DNA from 2 places in the Weizmannia sp. FSL W8-1119 genome. Region 1 is predicted to be linked to the other one. Evidence: predicted binding sites of a transcription regulator. Region 1 holds the regulator's gene; the other holds the start of a gene.
What was found. The regulator LexA, encoded in region 1, represses DNA repair genes until DNA is damaged. The targets are predictions, from matches to a motif close to CGAACATATGTTCG.
Positions count from the first base shown of each region.

Region 2: the regulator LexA is predicted to act here: its motif matches at 2,638-2,651, upstream of addB (helicase-exonuclease AddAB subunit AddB).

Region 1 covers NZ_JBBOZL010000001.1:1,531,489-1,535,551, reverse strand. The annotation lists gene glnA (type I glutamate--ammonia ligase) at 1-475, shown strand, start outside; gene lexA (transcriptional repressor LexA) at 694-1,314, opposite strand; gene yneA (cell division suppressor protein YneA) at 1,521-1,859, shown strand; gene NSQ19_RS07410 (YneB family resolvase-like protein) at 1,856-2,509, shown strand; gene NSQ19_RS07405 (DUF896 domain-containing protein) at 2,601-2,834, shown strand; gene tkt (transketolase) at 2,952-4,063, shown strand, end outside.
Region 2 covers NZ_JBBOZL010000001.1:856,710-860,772, forward strand. The annotation lists gene NSQ19_RS03960 (M48 family metallopeptidase) at 1-363, shown strand, start outside; gene NSQ19_RS03965 (IDEAL domain-containing protein) at 492-725, opposite strand; gene NSQ19_RS03970 (competence protein ComK) at 916-1,443, shown strand; gene NSQ19_RS03975 (TIGR00266 family protein) at 1,571-2,362, shown strand; gene addB (helicase-exonuclease AddAB subunit AddB) at 2,711-4,063, shown strand, end outside.

The DNA.
Region 1 (4,063 bases):
TGTCACGAATCCGACGGTGAACTCCTATAAACGGCTTGTGCCGGGTTATGAAGCGCCTTGTTATGTTGCCTGGTCCGCTCGCAACCGCAGCCCGCTCATGCGGATTCCGGCTTCCCGCGGTTTAAGCACGCGCGTTGAGGTGCGCAGCGTTGACCCGTCTGCCAATCCGTATCTCGCGCTCGCCGTCCTGTTAAAAGCAGGGCTTGACGGCATCGCGAACAAATTGCAGGCGCCGGAACCGGTCGACCGCAACATCTATGTCATGACGAAAGAAGAAAGAGAAGAAGCCGGCATTGTCGACCTCCCGGGCACACTGCTGCAGGCGCTGGAAAACTTAAAATCGGATGATGTAATGGTAGACGCCCTTGGCGATCACATTCTCGAACACTTCCTTGAAGCTAAGGAAATTGAATGGGATATGTTCCGCACACAAGTCCACCAATGGGAACGCGACCAGTATATCGAAATGTATTAAGCAAGAAACCCCTTGAAGCGTAAGGCTTTGAGGGGTTTTTGTTTATCGGGCATTTTTGCGTCGAACGCCCAGAAAAACAAAATGCCCATTAATTGCCCCGATTTTTCCTTCGAAAATAGATTGGAAGCCCAGAAATCCTCAAGTGTCACAGGCATTTTTGCCATCAAACTCGCATATGCTCTATTAAAAAAGAAGCAGCCGAAACTGCTTCTTTTTGATCAGTGCACCATTTGCCTGTACAGCCCGATGACAACGCCGAGAATGGTGACGTTTTTCAATATGATCGGTTCCATTGTCTGGTTTTCAGGTTGCAGCCGGAAGTAGTCTTTTTCCTTGAAAAATCTTTTTACTGTCGCTTCATTTTCATCTGTCATAGCGACCACGATATCTCCGTTGTTTGCCGTCTGCTGGGAGCGGACAATCACATAATCGCCGTTTAAAATCCCGGCATCCACCATGCTGTCCCCTTCAATTTCCAGCATGTAGACGGACTCGTCAGACGGGACAAGATGTTCCGGAAGCGGAAAATACTCTTCAATATTTTCTACAGCGGTAATCGGTATGCCTGCTGTTACTTTTCCGACAACAGGCACATTGACAACATTTTGGGCCGGTATTTCTTCATCATGGTCCAAAATTTCAATCGCTCTCGGCTTTGTAGGGTCGCGCCTGATCAGCCCTTTGCTTTCAAGCCTTGCGAGATGGCCATGGACAGTTGAACTGGAAGCAAGCCCGACTGCCTGGCCGATTTCCCGCACGGAAGGGGGATAGCCTTTTGTTTTGACTTCATGCTTGATGAAATCAAGTATCGCCTGTTGCCGTTTTGATAGTTTTGCCATTATTTCCACCTCGTCGCAGTTTTGTTTGGCACCCGCGCTGCGTACGGGGACGCAAACGGGAGGAATGCCATTATTTGCTATTATTATATCACATTGCAGAAGATAAAACAAACGTAAGTTCGAAAAAATGTTGACGAAAAACAGGCGTTCGTTTTATAATAGAACTGGTGATTGGACGAACGAATATTCGCGGGAGGAAGATGGAGATGTCACGATTATGGAAAAAGTATAACTATGTTATGATTTTAGCAGGGGTTGCGCTTGTTTTCGGATTTTTCATGATTGGAAGTCTGCGGGATCCATCCCCACACTATATCAAAATCAGCGTTACAGAGGGCGAGACGCTTTGGAATATCGCCGGTCAGTATGCAGAACAGGGCAAAATGTCGAGGGAAGCATTTATCAGCTGGGTTGAGCGCCATAATGGGATTAACGGCAACATGATCAAAGCCGGCGAAAAAATTGTCATTCCGGTAGAAAAAAATGAAATCAGGGATGATAAAAGGGAACTTGCGATGAAATCACAATGGGAGACGAAAAAATGAAAGTTGTTTTATATTGCAGAGTAAGCACGGAAAAAGAAAGCCAGGAAACTTCTTTGGCGAGGCAGCGGGAAGAGCTGGAGAAGCTTTCGGATTCCCGCGGTTTTCAAGTGGCCGGGGTGATCTGCGACCGGGCAAGCGGCTACGACCTGGACAGGCCCGGCATCCTTGAACTTCTTGATATCATTGGAAATGAAAAGGTTGACGCCGTACTGGTGCAGGATGAAACACGGATTGGAAGAGGAAATGCAAAAATTGCACTGCTCCATTTTTTATATAAAAAAGGGGTCAAAGTATATTGTTATGCACAAAACGGTGAACTCGAACTTTCGGAATCCGATTCAATGGTGTTGAAAATTGTCAGCATGGTTGAAGAGTACCAGCGAAAGCTGCATAACTTAAAAATCAAAAGGGGGATGGAACGCGCTGTCAGAAACGGCTACCGCCCGGAGAAAAATTTAAAAGGAAAGCGGAATCCGGACGGCAGGGAGAGGAAGGAAGTGCCGGTTGAAGAAATTATCCGCCTGCGGGACAACGGCCTGACTTTTCAGGAGATTGCTGCGACAATGCGCGGTTTTGGCTATCAAGTTTCAAAAGCAACCGTCCACCGGCGTTACAGGGAATATATGGAGGAAACGGGGCATGATCAATAGTACAAAAACCGGTTTCGCCGGTGCGCTTTCTTTGCAGGCGGGCCTATATTTTAGTAAGATGGCATCAATCACGGATTAAAGGAGAGAAAATATGCTTTCAAAGGAAAAAATGGCAAGAATAAACGAATTGGCGAAAAAAGCGAAAACCGGCGGCCTGACAGGTGAGGAAGCAAAAGAACAGTCAAAGTTGCGAAGCGAGTATTTGCAGGCGTTCCGCTCTTCATTCAGAAAAACGATTGAAAATGTCCGTGTGCTTGACCCCGAAGGCCAGGACGTTACCCCGGAAAAAATAAAGCAAATCCAAACAAAAAGAAAGCTGCACTAAAGGGGCGCCATCCTGCTTCTTTCTTACAAAATCCATACAAAATGGTAAAAGAGTTGTGTTATGGGTTTCACTTGCCTTAATATAAAATTGTAACCCATGAAGAAAGGATGTTAGCAGATGTTTGATAAAACGGACGAACTGGCAGTCACAACAATCCGGACTTTGTCCATTGACGCCATTGAAAAAGCAAAATCCGGCCATCCGGGGCTTCCGATGGGGGCTGCGCCAATGGCATACACCCTCTGGACAAGATTTATGAACCAAAACCCGGAAAACCCGCACTGGTTTAACCGGGACCGTTTCGTATTATCCGCAGGGCATGGTTCCATGCTGCTTTATAGCCTGCTCCATTTATCCGGCTATGCATTAAGCATGGATGATATTAAAAATTTCCGGCAATACGGCAGCAAAACCCCGGGGCATCCGGAATACGGGCATACGGAAGGCGTGGAAGCAACGACCGGTCCGCTCGGGCAGGGGATTGCCATGTCAGTCGGGATGGCGATGGCAGAACGGCATCTGGCGGCTGTATACAACAAAGAAAATTTCCCCGTCATTGACCATTATACATATGCTTTATGCGGAGACGGCGACTTAATGGAAGGTGTATCTGCCGAAGCTGCTTCCTTGGCGGGACATTTAAAATTGGGACGCCTCATTGTATTGTACGATTCCAATGACATTTCCCTTGACGGCGAGTTAAACAAGGCCTTTTCCGAAAGTGTTGCCGACCGGTTTAAAGCATACGGCTGGCAGTATTTGCGGGTTGAAGACGGGAATGATATGGCACAGGTCGCAAAAGCGATCGAGGAAGCAAAGGCGGATACAAGCCGGCCGACACTCATCGAAGTGAAAACGATCATCGGTTACGGTTCCCCGAACAAATCCGGGAAATCGGCTGCCCACGGCGCCCCGCTCGGAGAAGATGAACTGAAACTGACGAAAGAAGCGTATAAATGGACGTTTGAAGAAGACTTCTATGTTCCGGATGAAGTTTACGCCCGGTTCCGTGAATTGGTTGTAGAAAACGGCGTGAAAAAGGAACAAGAGTGGGCGTCCCTGTTTGAGGCTTATGAAAAACAATACCCGCAGCTTGCGGCTGAACTAAAACAGGCGATAAAAGGCGGGCTTCCGGATGGATGGGACAAGGACATTCCGGTCTATGAAGAAGGCAAAACCCTTGCCAGCCGTGCGGCAAGCGGGGAAGTGCTAAATGCCATATCCAAACA
Region 2 (4,063 bases), 670 kb from region 1:
ATGTTGATGATGCTCATCGGGCTGTGGCTGGTTGCCAGGTGGATGAATGCGGTTGGGCGTTGGAAAGGAAGCGGGCGGTGGATGTCCGGGGTTTCCAGTATCAGCTCGCTGCCTTTATTTCTGCTTATTTCCTCGGTTCTGCTCTTTGCGTCGAGCCCGCTTGACAACTGGGCATCGCGCTACCAGGAAATGCGGGCGGACCGTTATGCCGTACAGATGACGCATGATAAAAAGTCCGGCATTGAAACGTTCCAAATTTTAACAAAAGCGGGTTTAAGCGAAGTCAATCCGCCGCTTCTCGTCAAAATATTTCGCTATGACCATCCGACAATACTGGAGCGGATCCGCATGCTGGAAGAATAAGGAATACTGAAAGTGCAGCAGGCGCGGCCTGTTCCGGGCAAAAATCTTTTGGCCGCGCCCTGCACCTGCCATTTTTATGCAAAAGAAAAGCCATGCAAACGGGCCGGGCCTGTTTGCATGGCCTGTATTTATCCAAATTGCAGGTTGATTTTTTTAAGTTCGTTCGTTAAATGCATGAACTGCTCCTCATCGCGGAGATCAAGTACATGGTCAATTTTTCTTAATAACTCTTCTCTTTTTTTGTTCAGCAGGATCTCATTCAGCAACATGTCCGTGTAAATGTGTTCCACAAATTTCTCCATCTGAATCCGGGACTTCGGGCTTTCTTTCGGCACGTCAGAGAAAGATTTTTTGTTTTCCATGTATGATCACCTTTTTCGCTTTTTTTTATTATACAGAGCATTTCAATAAAAAGCAATGTAAAAATTGAATTTTTCTGAAACGATTAACAAAGAAAAAAATGCATATTTTTAAAAAAAGTACTAGAAATGTAGGAAGATTGTACTATAATAGAGAGTGGATCATGAGAAAAATAAAATGGGGGAATGCATTATGCAACATGGACAATTGGACATTCATCCAAACACGATTGCGCTGATTCCTTGTCAGGAGGGGGGAGAAAAAGGGACCAAAATATTGGAAGTGGATCGGGAACGATTTGTGCCGGAACTTCCCCTGAATATCGTGAAAAAAAGCTGCAAATACTTTGGAAGCGATTACGAAGGAAGAAAAAATGCGACAAAAAGCCTGATTCATGTCCGGCACAAGCCGCCGATCCTCGTCGATCCCCATACAGCTACCATACTTTTTCCAACAAAATCGCCCAGCCAGCCGGATTGTATTTGGCTGATCTCCGGGCATATTAAAGACCACACCCCAGAAGGCAAAAAAACTGAAGTGGTTTTTTCAAACAATCAATCACTCGTGTTGCCAATCAGCTATGGATCGTTTATCAATCAGTACCATAAAGCGGCTGCTTTGCAGGTTGCATATGAAATCAACATCCGACGCTCCCGGATGCAATTCTTGAAACAACAGGGATACAGGGCGATGGAAGACAGCGGGCTGTATTGGATTTAAGCCTGGCAGGGAAGGGGGGTCCCTGCCTTTTCGTCCAATAAAACGAACGCTGCACGGGAAATAAAAATGAAACATTGCGAACTGCAAGTCCGTATACAGGGGGAGTGCATTTTGAGGAGGTAGGGAAATGAACAACCACGATATTGATTTTAAACTGGTCGGGGACGACATGCAGTTTGTTGAAGTAGAACTCGACCCGCAGGAGACCGTCATTGCCGAGGCCGGCAGCTTGATGATGATGGAAGACGGCATCCGGATGGAAACGATTTTTGGCGACGGCTCGGGCGGCCAGGGCGGCGGCATTATGGGAAAACTGTTCTCTGCAGGAAAACGGCTGATCACCGGTGAGAGCCTGTTTATGACCGCCTTTACAAACGAAGCCCGTGATAAAAAGCATGCAGCGTTTGCAGCGCCGTATCCGGGCAAGATTGTGCCGATGGATTTAAGCGAACTGGGCGGGAAAATCATTTGCCAGAAAGATGCATTTTTGGCAGCGGCAAAAGGGGTCTCAGTCGGCATTGAATTTCAGCGGAAACTCGGAACCGGATTTTTCGGCGGGGAAGGGTTTATCATGCAGAAGCTTGAGGGAGACGGCTTTGCCTTTATCCACGCTGGCGGCACGATCCAGAAACGCGAGCTCGCACCCGGCGAAATATTGAGGGTGGATACAGGCTGTCTTGTCGCCATGTCAAAGACGGTAGATTATGACATTGAATTTGTCAAAGGGATCAAAACAGCCCTTTTTGGGGGAGAGGGCCTGTTCTTTGCCACTTTGCGCGGGCCGGGGTCGGTCTGGGTGCAGTCGCTGCCATTCAGCCGCCTGGCTAGCCGCGTATTTGCCGCAATGCCGGCAGCGGGCGGTTCGAAAGATGAAGGCAGCATGGCAAAAGGCTTGTTTAATTTGTTTGACGGGGATTAAGAGGTGTAAAAGCACTGCATTTTGCGGGACGTTTCCCGGAACAGGCAGTGCTTTTTTTTCGGCATTATACGTCTGGAAGCAGGAGCGCGCCCTGATGGCGGTTCGCGGCCCCGTCCGGACGGGAAGGGCATCCGGATTGGATAGGAAGGATTTTTCCGGGGGCGGGAACAGGCAGTGTTTTACGTGGAAGCGGGCATCCCCCGGCAGAAAAAAACAGGAAGCATATTTTTTAGGCAAAAATGCTTGATTCATAGCACAATATCCGTTACAATAAAAGAACAAATGTTCCTTGTCCGGCATCTTTCCGGATATGGGGGCCAATGAGCTCATCAAAAGGAAGTGAACCAATTGTCCCTTCGATTTATTACCGGGCGCCCCGGGACAGGAAAGACAACTTTCATCCAACGTGAAATCAGGCAGAAACTGCTTGGCGATCCGGGCGGGGCACCGCTCATTTACCTTGTTCCGGAGCAAATGACTTTTTTATCGGAAACACGGCTTGCGCATGAACCTGAACTGGGCGGGATGATCCGTGCCCAGGTGTACAGTTTTACGCGCCTTGCCTGGAAAATATTGCAGGAAGTCGGCGGGATCAGCCGTACCCATGTATCGAGCAGCGGATTAAATATGCTCATTCGGAAAATTTTGGAAGACCAAAAAGAAGAACTGTCGGTTTTCACGCGGGCGGCGGATAAGACGGGCTTTATTGACAATGTCGAACGCATTCTGACTGAGTTCAAACGGTTTTGCGTCTCGCCCGCACAGCTTCAGGAAAAACGCGCCTCAATCGGGGAAGCGGACGGGGGAAGAGTGCTTTCCGACAAGCTGCACGATTTGGAACGCGTATATCAGGCATATGAGCAAAAGCTGGAAGGCAAATACATTGATTCAGAAGATTACTTAAGGCTGCTTGCTTCTGCCATTGAAAAATCGCGCTATCTCCAAGATGCGGAAATTTATATAGACGGGTTCCATACTTTTAACCCGCAGGAATACCTGGTGATCGGGGAACTCTTGAAAAAATGCCGCCGCGTTACGGTTGCGCTCACAACGGACCGGGCTTTCCGCGGGAGGCAGCCGGATGATTTATACTTGTTCCGGATGCCGGGAGAAGCCTATGCACATATCTATGAACTGGCGCGCGCCTTTCAAATTGAAACGGAAGAAGACGTGGCGCTGTATGAACCGGCCCGTTTCAGGCATGAAAGTTTGCGCTTTTTGCAGTCCCGGTTTGAAGAACTGCCGTTTCCTTCTTTTCCGGGGGAAAGCAGCATCGAGATCTGGCAGGCGAACAACCGGCGGGCGGAAATCGAAGGCGTTGCCCGTTCTATCCGTGAAGCCGTCATGGAAGGCAGCTGCCGTTACCGTGATATTGCCATCCTTGTCCGCAACGGGGAGGCCTATCAGGATTTAATCGAAACGGTTTTTTACGATTATGATGTGCCGTATTTTATCGACAGAAAACGGCCGATGCTGAACCATCCGCTCATTGAACTGATCCGTTCGACTTTGGAAATCATCCGCGGCAACTGGCGTTATGAACCGGTTTTCCGTGCCATCAAAACAGAATTGCTGTTTCCGCCTGGAGATGCCCGCACGTTGCGTGAAAAAATGGACCGGCTTGAAAACTATTGCCTGGCTTACGGCATCCAGGGAGAACGCTGGACGAGCAGAAAAAGATGGGAATATAGGCGGATCCGA